DNA from 4 places in the Paenibacillus sp. FSL L8-0436 genome. Region 1 is predicted to be linked to each of the others. Evidence: predicted binding sites of a transcription regulator. Region 1 holds the regulator's gene; each other region holds the start of a gene.
What was found. Region 1 encodes Rex, which represses fermentation and respiration genes when NADH is low (regulators of the CRP and FNR family bind a similar motif). Its sites were predicted from a motif close to TTGTGAAATATTTCACAA; they were not measured.

Region 1 (3,969 bases):
CTGATCGAGGCGGGCACGGGTACCGGCAAATCGCTCGGTTATCTGCTGCCGGCCATTTATCAGAGCGTACGTACCGGACAGAAGGTTATGGTCAGCACCCATACCATCAACCTTCAGGATCAGCTACGCGAACGCGATATCCCGCTTCTGACCAATGTTGTGCCTTTCCCGTTTAAGGCTGCGATATTCAAGGGGAGAGGGCACTATTTGTGTCTGCGCAAGTTTGAACATAAAATAAATAAAAAGGACTTTGTAAGTCCCCGGGAAGAAGCGCTTACGGCAGCGCAAATGATCGTATGGCTGACCCAGACGGAATCGGGTGACGATGAGGAGCTGAATTTGAGCGGTCGCGGCGGGGATTTCTGGGAGACGGTAGCCAGTGATACCGATTCCTGTCTGGGCCGTTCCTGTCCGTGGTTCCGCAAATGCTACTACCACCGGGCCAAATATGAAGCAGGGATTGCCGATGTGGTCATTACCAATCACTCCAAGCTGTTCGCAGACGTCAAGGCCGGGCACCAGCTGCTTCCGGCTTATGAGCATCTTGTCATTGACGAGGCTCATCATTTGGAGGATGTGGCCGGCAAGCATCTGGGCATGCAAATGAAGTATTTCACGGTAGCTCATACGCTTACAAGGCTGTATAAAGACAGCCGCAGCGGTCAGCTGCCGGCACTGCGCCAGACTCTGCAGTCCTCGGGCAGTGAGCAGGCTTCGGAGTGGAGCAGCGTAATCGATAAAATCTATCCTGACCTGCTTACCGTAAAGGAAACTTGGGATACACTAAGCGACAAGCTGTTCGGCCTATTGCCCGAACGCAGCGATGCAGCGGCAGGTGAAGCCGGCCAGCTGGTCACACGCCTGCTTCCCGGCAGCAAGCCTAAAGATTGGGAAGAGCTGGCGGCGCTGGAGAATACGCTGCACTTAGCCTTGAGCGACATCATCCGCAGAGGTGACAAAATGCTCAGCGAGATGCGCGACACGGAGAGTCAGTCGTCTTCGGACAGCCTGGTGACCGATATCGGAGGCTTGTTCAAGGATTTGGCATCCATCCGGGAACAAATCCGTTTCTTTATGGGTCTCAGTGACGATAATATCGTGTACTGGATGGAAGGGAGCGGCAACTACCGGGGCAAGTCGCTTCAGCTCTACGCCGTGCCTGTCGATGTAAGCAGCCAGCTCAAGGATCTGTTCTTCGACAAGAAGAAGAGCATAGTGCTGACGTCTGCCACGTTATCGGTCGACAAGTCCTTTCAGTTCATGATTGACAACCTTGGTCTTTCTGAAGCCTCTGAGCAAGGGCGTCTCATGACAGCGCTGCTGCCTTCACCGTTCAAGTACCGTGAACAGGCGCTGCTTGTCATCCCGCGCGATTTTCCCAGTGTTAAGGGCAGCGTAGGCGATGCGCGTTTTGTAGACAAGCTGGTGCATTCGCTGGCTGAAGCGGCGGCGGCGACCAAGGGGCGGATGCTGGTGCTGTTCACCTCCTACAAAATGCTACGCCAGGTTTATGATCCGCTGAAAGAGGCCTTGGCTTCCCAGGACATTACGGTTCTGGGCCAGGGTGTGGAAGGAGGCAGCCGCAGCAAGCTGATCCGGCGTTTTCAGGACAGCTCTGCATCGGTATTGCTTGGAACAAGCAGTTTCTGGGAAGGAGTCGACATCCCTGGCGAGGCGCTGACCTGTCTTGCGATTGTAAGGCTGCCGTTTCAGCCGCCGAATCATCCGCTTGCCGAGGCAAAGGCGGAGCTTCTGCAGGCCCAGAAGAAGAATCCTTTTATGAAAATGTCTGTTCCACAAGCAGTGATCCGGTTCAAACAGGGTTTTGGGCGATTGGTTCGCACAGCGCAGGACCGGGGAATTGTTATTGTATATGATACCAGGGTTATCGAAGCTTATTACGGGAAGTACTTCCTGTATTCACTCCCTGGTCCGAAGATGGAGCACATGCTTACCGATCAGATGGTTCCGCGGATTGCGGAATGGCTTGAAGAGGGCGGCGTTTCCTAATCTGTCATCGTTTATAAATTTTTTCCATCTCTTTGTACCATGGGCTGTGTCCCGTTCGCAGAGCGGGCACTGCACGTGGTTGTCATACGATATCGCGTCAGTGCAATTCTAAATTAGGAGGAGAAAACATGAAATCGGATAAAATATCGGAGGCCGTCGTTCGCAGACTCCCAGTGTACCTGCGTTTCCTGAACGATCTCCAAAAGCGTGAAATCTCAACCGTTTCTTCTCAGGAACTCGGGCAGAAGCTGGACCTTAATCCGGCGCAGATTCGTAAGGATCTGGCCTATTTTGGTGATTTCGGCAGAAAAGGCATTGGATATGACGTGTCTTATCTCATCGAAAAGATCCGTCACATTCTGAAGCTGGATCAACAAATCAATGTGGCCCTGGTAGGTGCCGGTAACCTCGGTCATGCCTTGTCCAATTACAATGCTTATCTGAAGGATACTATGAAAATCACCGCTGTATTTGATTCTTACGCTCCCAAGATTGGACAAAAGATCAACTCTCTTACGGTTCAGCCGATGGAAGAGCTGGGTCAGACCATCCGTGATCAGGGAATCCGGATCGGGATCATCACTGTACCGGACAGCGAAGCACAGAATGTAGCTGATATTCTGGTAGAATCGGGCATCGAGGCGATCCTGAATTTTGCACCGGTCATTCTGAAGACACCTTCAACCATCCGGATTCATGCTGCTGACTTTACGACTGACCTGCAAAGTCTGGCGTATTATTTACATGATGGAAAGGAAGGAATTACAGATGAGCAGCAATAAGATGATAATTGCAAACGGACGTTTTCTGGTTCCCGGAAGCGAGAAGCCGGTCCTGAGCGGTTATATGACTATAGAAAATGATTTGATCACATACATAGGGGAAGAGAAGCCCGTTATTGAAGAAGGCACAGTGACGCTCGACGGCAGCCGGCTGCTGTTCATGCCGGGTCTGGTCAATACCCATGGCCATGCTGCGATGTCGCTGCTGCGCGGCTACGGGGATGATATGGTCCTTCAAGCCTGGCTGCAGGAGAAAATGTGGCCGATGGAGGAGAAGTTTACCGGAGATGATGTCTACTGGGGCACTTCCTTATCTGTTCTGGAAATGCTGAAAGGCGGCACAACCACCTTTTTGGATATGTATGATCACATGGACCGGGTGGCCGAGGTGGTCGAGCACTCCGGCATCCGTGCGGTGCTGATGCGCGGTGTTATTGGTCTATGTCCTGAAGAAGTGCAGAATCAGAAGCTTGCGGAAGCTGTTGCGTTTGCCCGCAACTGGCACGGCAAGGCTGACGGCAGAATTACAACCATGATTTCACCGCATGCCCCGTATACTTGTCCTCCGGACTTTTTCATGCGGTTTGTGCAGGCGGCACATGACCTGGACCTGCCGATGCATACGCATATGTCGGAAACGCTGCGTGAAGTGGAGCAGAATGCCGCTGATTACGGCCTGCGTCCTGTAGCGCACCTGGAGAAGCTGGGGATGTTCACCCGCCCGTCCTTAATCGCCCATGGTGTCCACCTGAACGATGAGGAGATCGAAATCCTCGCCCGCCACAAGGTGGGTGTGTCCCATAACCCGGGAAGTAACCTGAAGCTTGCCAGCGGGGTTGCACGGGTGCCTGAGCTGCTGAGAGCCGGAGTCAAAGTTTCGCTCGGTACGGACGGGGCGGCAAGCAACAATAATCTCGATATGTTCGAGGAAATGCGGCTTGCAGCATTGATCCATAAGGGAGTCAGCGGTGATCCTACCGCAGTTCCGGCACCGGAAGCGCTGCTGATGGCTACGCAATATGGGGCGGAATCGGTCTTCCTGAACCAGGTGGGCCGCCTTGCAGCGGGGATGAAGGCTGACTTTATTGCAATTGATATCGATCAGCCCCATTTACTGCCGCATAGCGACTTGCTCTCCCACGCCGTGTATTCGGCCAGCGCCAAGGATGTCGAGCAT
Region 2 (3,969 bases), 300 kb from region 1:
AGGTAGTTCCCGGTTTCACGGTAGTACTGAATCACGGCGGAGCAGATTTCGATCAGCTCATCATCGGTTTTCACCTTGCAGAAGGCATCGGCTATCCGCGGTTTGATCCCGCCGTTGCCGCCAATGAACACTTCCCAGCCGCCGTCGTTGCCGACGATGCCGATATCCTTCGTGCAGGATTCCGCACAGTTGCGCGGGCAGCCGTTGACTGCTATTTTGAATTTGGCCGGCAAATCAAGGCGTTCATATTTACGTTCAATAAAAGCTCCCATACCCATGGAATCCTGTGTCCCGAAGCGGCAGAACTGCGAACCTACACAAGTTTTTACCGTACGAAGCGATTTCGCATAGCCATAACCGGAAGGCATATCCAGCTCCTCCCATACTTTAGGCACATCCTCTTTTTGGATACCGACCAGATCCAGACGCTGACCACCGGTCACTTTTACAACCTTCACGTTATATTTCAAGGAAACATCAGCAATTCGTCTCAGGTCTTCCGGTGTAGTTACACCGCCGTACATCCGTGGAATAACGGTGAAGGTGCCGTCTTTCTGGATGTTCGCACTCATCCGTTCGTTGACGAACCGCGATTCCTTCTCATCCTCATGGGTATCCGGGTAGATCATGCCGAGATAATAGTTCACAGCCGGACGACATTTGGAGCAGCCTTCTGCTTGTTTCCAGCCCAGCACATTCATAACCTCTTTGGTCGTTTTCAAGCCTTTAGCGGTAATCTCTGCTACAATCTCATCGCGGCTCAAGGTGGTGCATCCGCAAATCCCCTGCTTCGCACTTTCCTGGAAGCTGTCACCGAGAACAAACTGCAGAATCTGCTCGACAACCGGCTTGCAGCCACCGCAGGAGCGGGTAGCTCCGGTGCACGCTTTAATTTCGTCTACCGTGGTAAAACCATTCTCCGTAACGGCATCAACGATCGCCTTCTTGGTCACGCCGTTGCAGCCGCAGACGATCTCCTCATCAGCCATCGTTTCGACTGACAAGCCTTTTTTCGCACTTCCTCCGCCGCAGCAGCCCGTGCCCATTACTTCGCCATAAATTTCGTCGGTCATTTCGGTGCCCTGCTTGACCAGCTTCTGCAGACTGGCGGATTCAGTTACATCGCCGAACAGGACTGCACCGACAATAATATTGTTTCTGAGCAGAATTTTCTTATAGGTTCTCTTCCATTCATCTTTAGCCGAAATGACGGTATGCTCCGCTGTTTCAGTGAAATCACCGGCAGAAAAGACATCCACACCCGAGATCTTCAGCTTGGTGGCTACGACAGAACCTTCATACGGCTGGGTGGAGGCGCCGCACAAATGCTTCGCCAGCACCATCCCCTGCTCGAACAGTGGAGCTACCAGCCCGTAGCAAGTGCCGCGGTGCTCCGTACATTCTCCTACAGAATAGACATTCGCCATCGAGGTCTGGAGATAATCGTTCACGACAATTCCGCGGTTAACTGTGATGCCGCTGTCTTTAGCCAGTTGGACATTCGGTTTGATTCCGACCGCCATCACTACAAAATCTGATTGCAGCTCGGTTCCATCACTGAAACGCAGGCCGTCTACCCGTTCCTCCCCGGTCAGCTCAACCGTCTGTTTTCCCATGGCAAACTTCACGCCCTGTCGTTCAAGCTCAGCTTGAAGCATGGAGGAAGCAGTATGGTCAAGCTGACGCTCCATCAAATCCTCCAGCAGATGCACGACGGTAACATCCATGCCGAGGTTCACAAGTCCTTTGGCTGCTTCAAGACCAAGCAGTCCGCCGCCAATCACCGCCGCTGTGCGGTATTGCTGTGCTGCAGCCAGCATGGCGTCGCAATCCGCAATGTCGCGGAAGCCTACAACTCCATCCTTTGTGCTGCCCGGTACCGGCAGAATGAATGAATTTGAACCTGTTGCAATAATAACTTTATCGTAAGGAACCGACATTCCATTATCTGTAATGATCTGACGGGAGGCTTCATCAATCCGGACAACAGTGGTTCCAGTATGCAGAGTAATATGGTTATCCTCGTACCACTGCCGGTCGTTCAGAATGATATCCTCAATGCTCTTGCTTCCTTCGAGGACATAGGACAGCATTATCCGGTTGTAGTTCGGATGAGGCTCGCTTCCAAAGATCGTAATATCATAAGTGCCGCCAAGCTTAAGGATCTGTTCGATAGTACCTACGCCAGCCATACCATTCCCTATCAAAACTAACTTTTCTCTCTCCACGGTCACTGTTAAGACCCTCCTCAATGCTTCTGGATTTCTTCATATACTTATCTGATAACAAAATTATACGTTTTAAATTTGAAGAGCATTTGTGATTGAAATCACAATAAATGTGAATGTTTTCACATATTTTTATGCCAGCATATGTAAGGTTTTTTGGTGATAGAAAAATAGCCCGCTCCCCTTAATCTTCCTCTTGCATTAAGGACAACTGGCTATGTTATTTATCACCTTACCGGAGAACCAGTGAAATCTCGAGTATATCTTGAGGTCTGAGCTTCATATCAATTCCGCTGTCAAGCAGCGTTTTGTCGTTCACCTTCAGCTTCCAGTCTTCACTGGTGAGCGGAGTATATCCCATAACCGTGAGTACCGTCTTGTTGTCTTCCGCCAACCGAACAATTCCGCTACTTTTCAGCAGACCCCGGACAGACAGATCCTCGCTATAGGATAAAATATGCGAATGTGTCAGATCGGGCTGCTCGCTCCCGCCGTTCACTACAAGAATGATGGGCAGAAGCGGGGCATCTCCGGCTGCCGGCTTCGCAGTAATTACAATCGCCTGTTCACGCGAGACTGGACTATTCCAATCGGTTATGATTTTGCCGCCAAGCTGAATCTGCCAGATCATGTCCGGGGCAAGAAATATTTTATTGACTGCCAATATGCTAAATCCGTCTTCGGCAAAAGTAACAACACCGCTACTCTTCAGCAATTCTATAAGCGTTATTCCCGGCTTGTAGGCTTCGCTGAGCAGTCTCCCCGAGTTCCCTGCCAGCTCATTATCACCGGCCATCAGTGAAAAAGTAGGGCCTGCAGCCCCGGCTGCGGCATTGTTTCCGTTCGCATCTGAACCAAATGACGAGCATCCGCCTACCGTCGCAATGATAATTAATCCTAACCATAAAAGCCACAGAAATTTCGTGGACATTCCCGGCACCGCCCTCTTCCGCCCGATCATAACCTCAATCATTTTCTCAGGTCTTTAGTCATTATGTATACTATCTTTTAAGAATAACGCAAACTAGCTTTGTTCTCAAACGATAAATTCCGGGCGTTAATCAGGCAGCGGAGCGGTCAGAAGAAAAAAAGTCCCCGCAGGGACTTTGAGAACAGCGTGCTCAATTTTACTGATAACGCAGGAACAGGATATTATTCTCCAGATGCACATGCTCGAAGGTCATTCCCTCTAGCTCCTCCAGGCGGGCATAGGTCAGGCGGTAGGTTGTGCAGGCATGCTCTGGCGGAGTGAAGTCGTTCGTAACTCTGCGGAGCTCCCGCAAAATCTCACCGGCTCCGTCATGCTCTTCTTCCAGCGTATGCAGCAGCCCGCGCAGCTCGGCCAATCCTTCTTCGCTCGGATTCTCGGAGTACGCCAGCATCTTAGGAAACTCAGATTCCTCCTCCTTCGCTGTATGCTGCAGCAAATCTTCCCGCAGAAGGTTAAATAACCGGTAAACTTCGGCCAGATGCGGAGAATCCTCGCCATGGACGCGGAATACCTTGGTTACATTCTGACTGATCAGGGGCAGCTCTTCGCGCAAGTAGCGGTGATGCTTGCTCACAATATACTCAACCAGCTCAGCGGAAGATGCCTCATTCCAGGCAGTATCTACATCAAGCACAGGATGCTCTTTCAGCAGCTTATGCAGATCTGCAAGCAGTGTCTCCGGGTCAAGCCCTTTCTCAGCTGCCACTTCGGCCAGCGCCTTTGCGCCTCCGCAGCAGAAATCGATCCGCT
Region 3 (3,969 bases), 2.9 Mb from region 1:
TCTGGGCGAAGAATAAGAAAGTCGGAGTGTATGCAGCTGCGGTCTCATATGATCTTTGGCTCAAGAAGCAGACGCTGGAGCAGGTTGGGCTACCCATGAATCTGTTCACCCAATCGGCAGTATTCTCCGGTACCGGAAATTCGCCAGCCATAGGCACGCAGCCGCCGCAGGAAGTATATGTAATCGCACGTAAGGGAAACTGGTTCCAGATCAAGTACGGCAGCGGTGTGGGTTGGATTTGTCCTGCACCTGGAACATTGGCTGTCGTGGAGGCAGTAGAAGCTACTGCTCAATTGAATGCACAAACAAAGCTGTATAAGTATCCTGATCTTCTGGCTCCCAAGGCGGGCAGCCTTCCGCCACAGAAGGTAGAGGTCAAAGGCAAGTACGCCAATTGGCTGCTGGTCTCGAGCTTGAACGGGACGTGGTGGATTGACGGAACTTCGCTTACTCTGGTAGAGGCTGCGGACCCTACGGCAGTGTCACAGGGTGCAGAGGAAGTAAATAATAGCGCCGAAACTGAAAGCAATAGCATTAATGAAGGAGGAGCACCCTCCGAAGAAAACAGTAACGCAGCGGAAAGCAGCGGCGTTACTGAATAAAGCAGATCTGCAGAAGGCAGTGGAAATGTTGGACGGTGAGTGTTGCAGAAGTGATAGTTAAATCATAACATCATGCGAAAACGGCAGACCCGAAACTACAGGTCTGCCGTTTTCATTTCCAGCCATACATAAGCATCTGCACCAGGCAATTTAAGATTAACTTAAGATTCTCGAAATATAGCAGAAAGGTTGAAAGGATATTCTTGATCCATATGTCTGACAAGAGAAGGGACAGAATCAGGAGAAGAGGTTAAGAGAGATGAAAACAATACAGCGGACTATCATCCAAGCATTAATGATTATATTGGTTATGGTCACAGGCGTGCTGCCCTTACTGCAACCGGGGATGGCCCATGCGGAAGCGGCTCCACTTGCTGTAGATGCGGACCGGATTGACAAATTTGTGGAAACGATGCGGGAGAAACTGGATATTCCGGGTGTGGCGGTCGGGATTGTGCAGGGAGACCAGACCGTCTACACCAAGGGATATGGAATTTCCGGCCCTGAGGGTCAGCCCGTTACAGCGCAAACCCCTTTTATTCTAGGCTCGGTCTCCAAATCGTTTACGGCGCTGGCCATCATGCAATTGGTTGAACAAGGGAAGATTGACCTGGATGCGCCGGTACAGCGCTATTTGCCTGACTTCGAGCTTGCCGACAAGAAAGCGTCCAAAACCATTATGGTCCGGCATTTACTGAATCAGAACAGCGGACTGTCCACTTTACATGGGCGGACAGCTTTTACCAACACGGTGCCAACGATAGATGAACTTATACATAATCTGAAAGATACACCTTTAACTGAGGCCGTCGGCAACAAGTTTCAATATTCCAATGCCAATTACGATATACTCGGGGGGATTATTCAGGCCGTTTCCGGCAAGTCTTATGCTGGATATATTCAGGATCATGTGTATTCTCCTTTGAATATGCAGAACAGTTATACTTCTACACCCGAAGCGAAACTACAGGGATTGGCCACAGGCTACAAGTCCGTCTTTGGTTTCATGGTTCCTTTTGAGCAGCCGGACAACCAATCCATGCTTGCGTCCGCCTATCTGATCTCAAGCGCAGAAGATATGAACCATTATTTAATTGCTCAAATCAATGGCGGAAAGTTCCATGATCGCAGCGTGGCTACTCCGGAAAGTGTTGCGGAGATGCATCAGCCGGTCATAAAAGACCCTACCACCGAAGGCAGTGAATACGGTATGGGCTGGGAGATCATTAATGGTATTGTTCAGCATGCGGGTGATGTTGAGAGCTTTCACGCCGATATGAAGCTGGACGGGGACGTAGGTGTTGTGGTATTGATCAATGCCCATGATTATTTGGTCCGCGGCTACAAATTAAGCATGGTGGCTGATGGAATTCTTGACATTATACATGGCCGCGAGCCGGTCGAGGATACGGGCAGCATTACCGGTACCCATATTTTCATTGATCTGGCTTGTGCAGCAGTGGCAATTTTGCTGGGAGTGTCGGTTTTCAACCTGATTAAACGCAAGAAAAGCTTTCGGTTTACCCCGTTGCGGATCAGCGTATTCGCATTTTGTCTGCTTTTGTTTAATGTAGCGCTGCCGATTACGGTATTATACGGTCCTAGTCATATTTTTGCCCCATGGAGAGTGGTGGTCTCCTTTCTGCCTGGAGTTGGACATCTCGTCTTTGTCCTGAGTATCCTATCGCTGGGGATCGGTGCTGCCAAGCTGATTGTACTGGTTCATAATCTGCGTCTGCACAGAATGAAGGGAAGCGGGAAAACGATCGCCAGCTAGAATTGAATAGAGGAACCTGAGGCCGACCACTCCAGCCGGAAGATCCAGTTACTTTAGTTACTAAATGTTTTTTTTAATTACGTAAGCTTCCAAAAACAGCAGCTTTGCCGCTATGATTATTGTGAAAATATGCACAAGGGGGCAAAGATTACACATGAAAAAGAAAACAGCAGCTGCTCTTCTTCTCATTCTCTCCGTCATGCTTGTTATCGCTGGATGCGGTAACGGAAACAGCAACAATAATACCAGCAGCAACGCAAATGAGAACAAGAGCAAGAACAGCGCGACAAACGCGCCGAAAGAAACTGAAGCCGTTTCGGGGGCATCCGAAGCAAGCTATACACCGTTCGATCAATTAAAAGATAAATATGATATTATCATTGTCGGTGCAGGCGGGGCTGGGATGTCTGCTGCACTTGAAGCAAAAGAAAAGGGCATGAATCCGGTTATTTTGGAAAAAATGCCGGTTGCCGGCGGGAACACAACAAAGTCATCTTCCGGAATGAATGCTTCGCAAACGAAATTCCAAAAAGAGCAGGGCATTGAAGACAGCAATGATTTATTTTATGAAGAGACATTAAAAGGCGGTCATGATACCAACGATAAAGAAATGCTCCGTTTCTTCGTTGACAATTCAGCAAGCGCTATTGATTGGCTGGATTCCATCGGAATTCGCTTGAACAACATCACGATTACTGGCGGGATGAAGGAAAAACGTACACACCGTCCTGAAGATGGTTCAGCGGTCGGACAATACCTTGTTAAAGGTTTGGTGAAAAACGTACAAGAAAAAGGCATCCCGCTTTTTGTGAACGCGGATGTTAAGGAGATAACTGAAAAAGACGGCAAGGCAAACGGCGTCAAAGTCCTCTTTAACCAAAAGGATGAGAAAACCATTACAGCGGCTGCTGTTATTGTGACGACCGGCGGTTTCGGCGCGAATATGGATATGATTTCTAAAGTGAGACCTGACTTGGAAGGATATGTGACTACAAACCAGATCGGCAGCACCGGTGACGGCATCCAGATGATTGAGAAACTCGGCGGCACGACAGTCGATATGGATCAAATTCAGGTTCACCCGACGGTGCAGCAGGACAAATCCTATCTCATTGGGGAAGCTGTCCGCGGTGAAGGCGCTCTGCTTGTCTCAAGTGAAGGCAAACGGTTCACCAATGAACTGGACACGCGGGACAAAGTCACAGCTGCAATCAATACACTTCCAGAGAAATCGGCTTTCCTTGTATTTGATTCCGGCGTAAAGACCCGTGTTAAAGCGATTGAACAGTACGAAAAGATGGGCTTTGTGATCCAAGGAGATTCTATCGAGGCATTGGCCAAAGAAATGAATGTCCCGGCAGATCAGCTGCAAAAGACACTGGATACCTGGAACAGCTCGGTGAAGAATAAAAAGGATGCTGAATTCGGCAGAACTACAGGAATGGACAACGACTTGTCCGGTGCGCCATACTATGCGATTAAAATCGGCCCAGGGATCCATTACACCATGGGCGGCGTAAAAATCAACACGAACACAGAAGTACTGAATAAAGACGGCAAACCTATTACAGGACTGTTTGCGGCTGGGGA
Region 4 (3,969 bases), 2.5 Mb from region 1:
ACCGTACGGAGCGTAGTGAACATCAAACCATGCACCAGACAAAGCAGCACTACAGTAATCCCTGCGACTACGGTATACACATTCACGATGTCGAAGAATCCGGCATACATCTGCATGTCACCGTCAATCGGCAACCCTTTAATGAAGCTCGCGAACACTACTGCCAGCAGGAACGGCGGAAGGAAGCTGCCGAAGAAGATGCAGGCGTCCCAGGTTCTTTTCCAGGCCAATGAATCACGTTTGCCTCTGAATTCAAAGGCGACACCGCGGGCAATCAGCGCCAGCAGGGCAAAGACAAACGGAATATAGAATCCGCTGAACAACGTTGCGTACCAGTTGGGGAACGCAGCGAACATCGCGCCCGCCCCCGTCAGCAGCCATACCTCATTCGCATCCCAGAACGGCCCGATCGAGTTGATTAGCACCCGGCGTTCCGTATCATTCTTGGCCAGGAACTGCGTTTCCATTCCTACGCCGAAGTCGAAGCCTTCCAGGAAGAAAAACCCGATAAATAATACCGCAATCAGCACAAACCACAATTCATTAAGAGAAAGCATGCGATCCCTCCTTATTATATGGATCATGCGACTGACCGTGATCGTTATCCATGGCATAAGGGCCTTTTTTGATAACTTTGATGAACAATCCGATCAGCACCGCTCCCAGTATAGCGTAGATCGCCGTAAAGGAGATCACCGAGAACAGCACCTGTCCAGCCGATATATTAGGAGACACACTGTCTTCTGTCGTCATTAATCCGAATACCGTCCAAGGCTGACGTCCGATCTCTGTCATGATCCAGCCTGCAGTATTGGCAATTGGCGGAAGCAGCAGCCCCCAGAACATGAACCGCATAAACCAGGTGTTCGGACGTTCCATCTTTTTGCGCCACATCAGATACATCGCATACATGCCGAGCACAATCATCAGCGTGCCTGCGACCACCATGATCCGGAAGCTCCAGAACGTCGTACGCACAGGCGGGATATAATCCCCCGGGCCGTACTTTTGTTCATATTCCGCCTGCAGCGTGTTCATCCCTTTAACTTCACCGGAGAACTTACTGTAGGACAGGAAACTCAGCATATAAGGAATCTTGATTTCCCCGGAGTTTGATTTATTGTCAGGATCGATAAAAGCACTGGCTGTCCAAGCCGCAGGGTCACCACTGTCCTCCCAAAGGGCTTCCGTAGCTGCCATCTTCATCGGCTGTGTCTCTACCAGATACTGCGCTTGGGCATGACCTGCAACGGCTACCCCCATGGAGGAGACAATGCCGACAATCGCGGCAATTTCGAACGATTTTCTAAAGAAAGGCACATCCTGCTTCTTGAGCATTTTATAGGCACTGATACCCGTTACCAAAAATGCCCCTGTAGCGTAAGCCGCGAGCACCGTATGCGGGAATTCCACCAGCAATTGCCCGTTTGTAATCAAAGCCAGGAAATCATTCATTTCGGCCCGGCCATTATTCATCGCAAAACCAACAGGGTGCTGCATAAAAGAATTGGCTGCGAGAATCCAGAATGCCGATAACATCGTCCCCAGTGCTACCATCCAGATGGACAGTAAATGAATCTTCTTGGAAACTTTGTCCCAGCCGAAAATCCATAAGCCGATAAATGTAGACTCCAGGAAAAACGCCAGCAGCGCTTCAATCGCAAGTGGAGCCCCAAATACATCCCCGACAAAGCGGGAATAATCGGACCAGTTCATTCCGAACTGGAATTCCTGCAATATCCCTGTTACTACCCCTACTGCGAAGTTAATGAGAAATAGCTTTCCCCAAAACTGCGCCATTCTTTTGTACTCATCGTTGCCTTTTCGGACATACATCGTCTCCATGATCGCGATCAAGAGTGCAAGTCCAATAGATACCGGTACAAAGAAGTAATGAAAGATCGTCGTCGACGCAAATTGTATACGCGACAGCATAACTGTATCCATGTTTCTTCCCCTTTCTTCTCTCCATTCGTTATGTCTATTCTGTCAAAAATTTAAAGCTTAAAGTGTGATAATTATCACATTATACACCCGGATTGGGGCTAAAAAACAATAAATTTGTGACAAATATCACAATATTACGTTCAGAAAGCAAAAAAAATAAGACGGTTTTACCGTCTTGTATTTGTTCGTCGTTCTATAGAAAGCTTGACTCATAAAGGCATTGGTTAGGTAATCGAAATACCCTTCTTCAGCGATTTGAGATCGCCATTAGAATTAAGCAATTGCGGCAGCATCTTCATGCTGCGAACCATTGGGGCATGACAGAGACGGCAAGAAGGCGCATGTTCAAATGCGAAATTATCCCTCATCCATCCGTTGCATCCATCATTGGTACAGGCCCAAATTGCGGTATTTTCTTCCGGTACTTCCTCTAAAGGCTTCTTCCGGTAGTTCATTGCCGTTCCTCCCTTCCTTTATGTTACAAGTTGAGAAACAAGTAAAAAAGCATCCAATTATATTCTTTCTAAGATGCTTACAAATCATTCATTTGCAGTTGCTCTACTTCAAGATCATGTTGTGGTTTCATGATGATATAGCAGTTGATCTTATAAAAAAAGACCGTCCCAACTTGCAAAAGCGGGGACGGTGCTTCTATTATTACAGTTTTACAACGTTTTCGGCTTGTGGTCCGCGGTTGCCTTGAACAACGTTGAATTCAACACGTTGGCCTTCGTCCAAAGTTTTGAAGCCGTCGCCAGTAATTGCGCTAAAGTGAACGAATACGTCGCTTCCGCCTTCAACTTCGATGAAACCGAATCCTTTTTCTGCGTTGAACCATTTAACTGTACCTGTTTGCATGTGTGTTACCTCCACAAATTTAAATTAATATGTTCTTTTTATCTTCAAACAAAGAAAAAATTCACACATTGAAAAAGGTTGTATTTGCATTGACAGCCCTTTTCAATACGAGAATTAGGTATCAAATGTATGATTAATCTCATGTTACCACACCAGAGTTACAAAGGCAAGCCAACATCCGAATATATCCGTATTTCCCCTTATAAGGTGTTGTTCCCAATGTAAGGGCTACCAGTCTTTATAAAAAGGGGGGTTTGCATCCATATTAAGTAATATACCCAGATGATGTGACTTCGAAACGGATGCCGTCCTTAATTTTATAATAAGGACGGCTGGGCCGTCTCGCTTAATTGACTGCCACATTATTATATACGGCTAATGCCGCTTTTATTCCTTTTGTTTTTCAAGAAGTTTCACCGTCACCTGTTTTACCTCTCCGTTGCGGTAATAAGTAATCTTCAGATCATCTCCGATTTTGGTGTGATCATACAGATACTTGCGCAGCGAAAGGGTCGATGTGATCGGTTCATTGTCAAACTTGGTAATCACATCATTGAACTGCAGTCCTGCATCCTTGGCCGGCCCTACCGCATCCAGCACAACTACTCCGTCTTTAACGGTGGTTGGCAGATTAAGCTCCTTGCGCTGGTCTTCTGCGAGCGGCACATAAGGGTTATTCAAATCTACAGAATACACTCCGAGATAAGAGCGGGCAATCTTCCCGTTAGCCTCAAGCTCACCCGCCGTTTCCATAACATGATTGGCCGGGATGGCAAAACCAAGTCCCTCCACGCCTGTATCGGAAATCTTCATTGTATTAATACCAATCACCTTGCCGTCCAGATCGACCAGCGCGCCTCCGCTGTTGCCCTCGTTAATTGCAGCATCGGTCTGAATGACTTCTTGTTCCCAGTCATAGACACCGTCCTGGTTCAGTGATACGGGAATGGTCCGTTCTGTGTAGCTGACAATCCCCGAGGTCAAGCTATCGCCGAGTCCCAGCGGATTGCCGATAGCAATGACTGTCTCCCCAAACCGCAGCTTGGAGGAATCACCAATCTGGGCGACTGTGGTAATGCCTTTGGCATCAATGGAGAGCACTGCGATATCACTTACTTTATCCGTACCCACAAGTGTTGCCTTGCGTGTCTCACCATCCACCGT

Region 2: a site for Rex is predicted at 2,339-2,356, ahead of nirB (nitrite reductase large subunit NirB). Genes of this name have one in related genera too.
Region 3: a site for Rex is predicted at 2,499-2,516, ahead of NSS79_RS08920 (flavocytochrome c). Genes of this name have one in related genera too.
Region 4: a site for Rex is predicted at 2,062-2,079, ahead of NSS79_RS33940 (cytochrome ubiquinol oxidase subunit I). Genes of this name have one in related genera too.

The regions. Positions count from the first base shown of each region.
Region 1 covers NZ_CP151955.1:4,864,521-4,868,489, reverse strand. Annotated here, with positions in the region: gene dinG (ATP-dependent DNA helicase DinG) at 1-2,010, shown strand, start outside; gene NSS79_RS22350 (redox-sensing transcriptional repressor Rex) at 2,100-2,792, shown strand; gene NSS79_RS22345 (amidohydrolase) at 2,779-3,969, shown strand, end outside.
Region 2 covers NZ_CP151955.1:5,161,210-5,165,178, forward strand. Annotated here, with positions in the region: gene nirB (nitrite reductase large subunit NirB) at 1-2,234, opposite strand, end outside; gene NSS79_RS23765 (hypothetical protein) at 2,461-3,159, opposite strand; gene ric (iron-sulfur cluster repair di-iron protein) at 3,356-3,969, opposite strand, start outside.
Region 3 covers NZ_CP151955.1:1,965,017-1,968,985, forward strand. Annotated here, with positions in the region: gene NSS79_RS08910 (M14 family metallocarboxypeptidase) at 1-602, shown strand, start outside; gene NSS79_RS08915 (serine hydrolase domain-containing protein) at 862-2,379, shown strand; gene NSS79_RS08920 (flavocytochrome c) at 2,534-3,969, shown strand, end outside.
Region 4 covers NZ_CP151955.1:7,342,536-7,346,504, forward strand. Annotated here, with positions in the region: gene cydB (cytochrome d ubiquinol oxidase subunit II) at 1-557, opposite strand, end outside; gene NSS79_RS33940 (cytochrome ubiquinol oxidase subunit I) at 544-1,947, opposite strand; gene NSS79_RS33945 (cold-shock protein) at 2,172-2,402, opposite strand; gene NSS79_RS33950 (cold-shock protein) at 2,605-2,805, opposite strand; gene NSS79_RS33955 (trypsin-like peptidase domain-containing protein) at 3,193-3,969, opposite strand, start outside.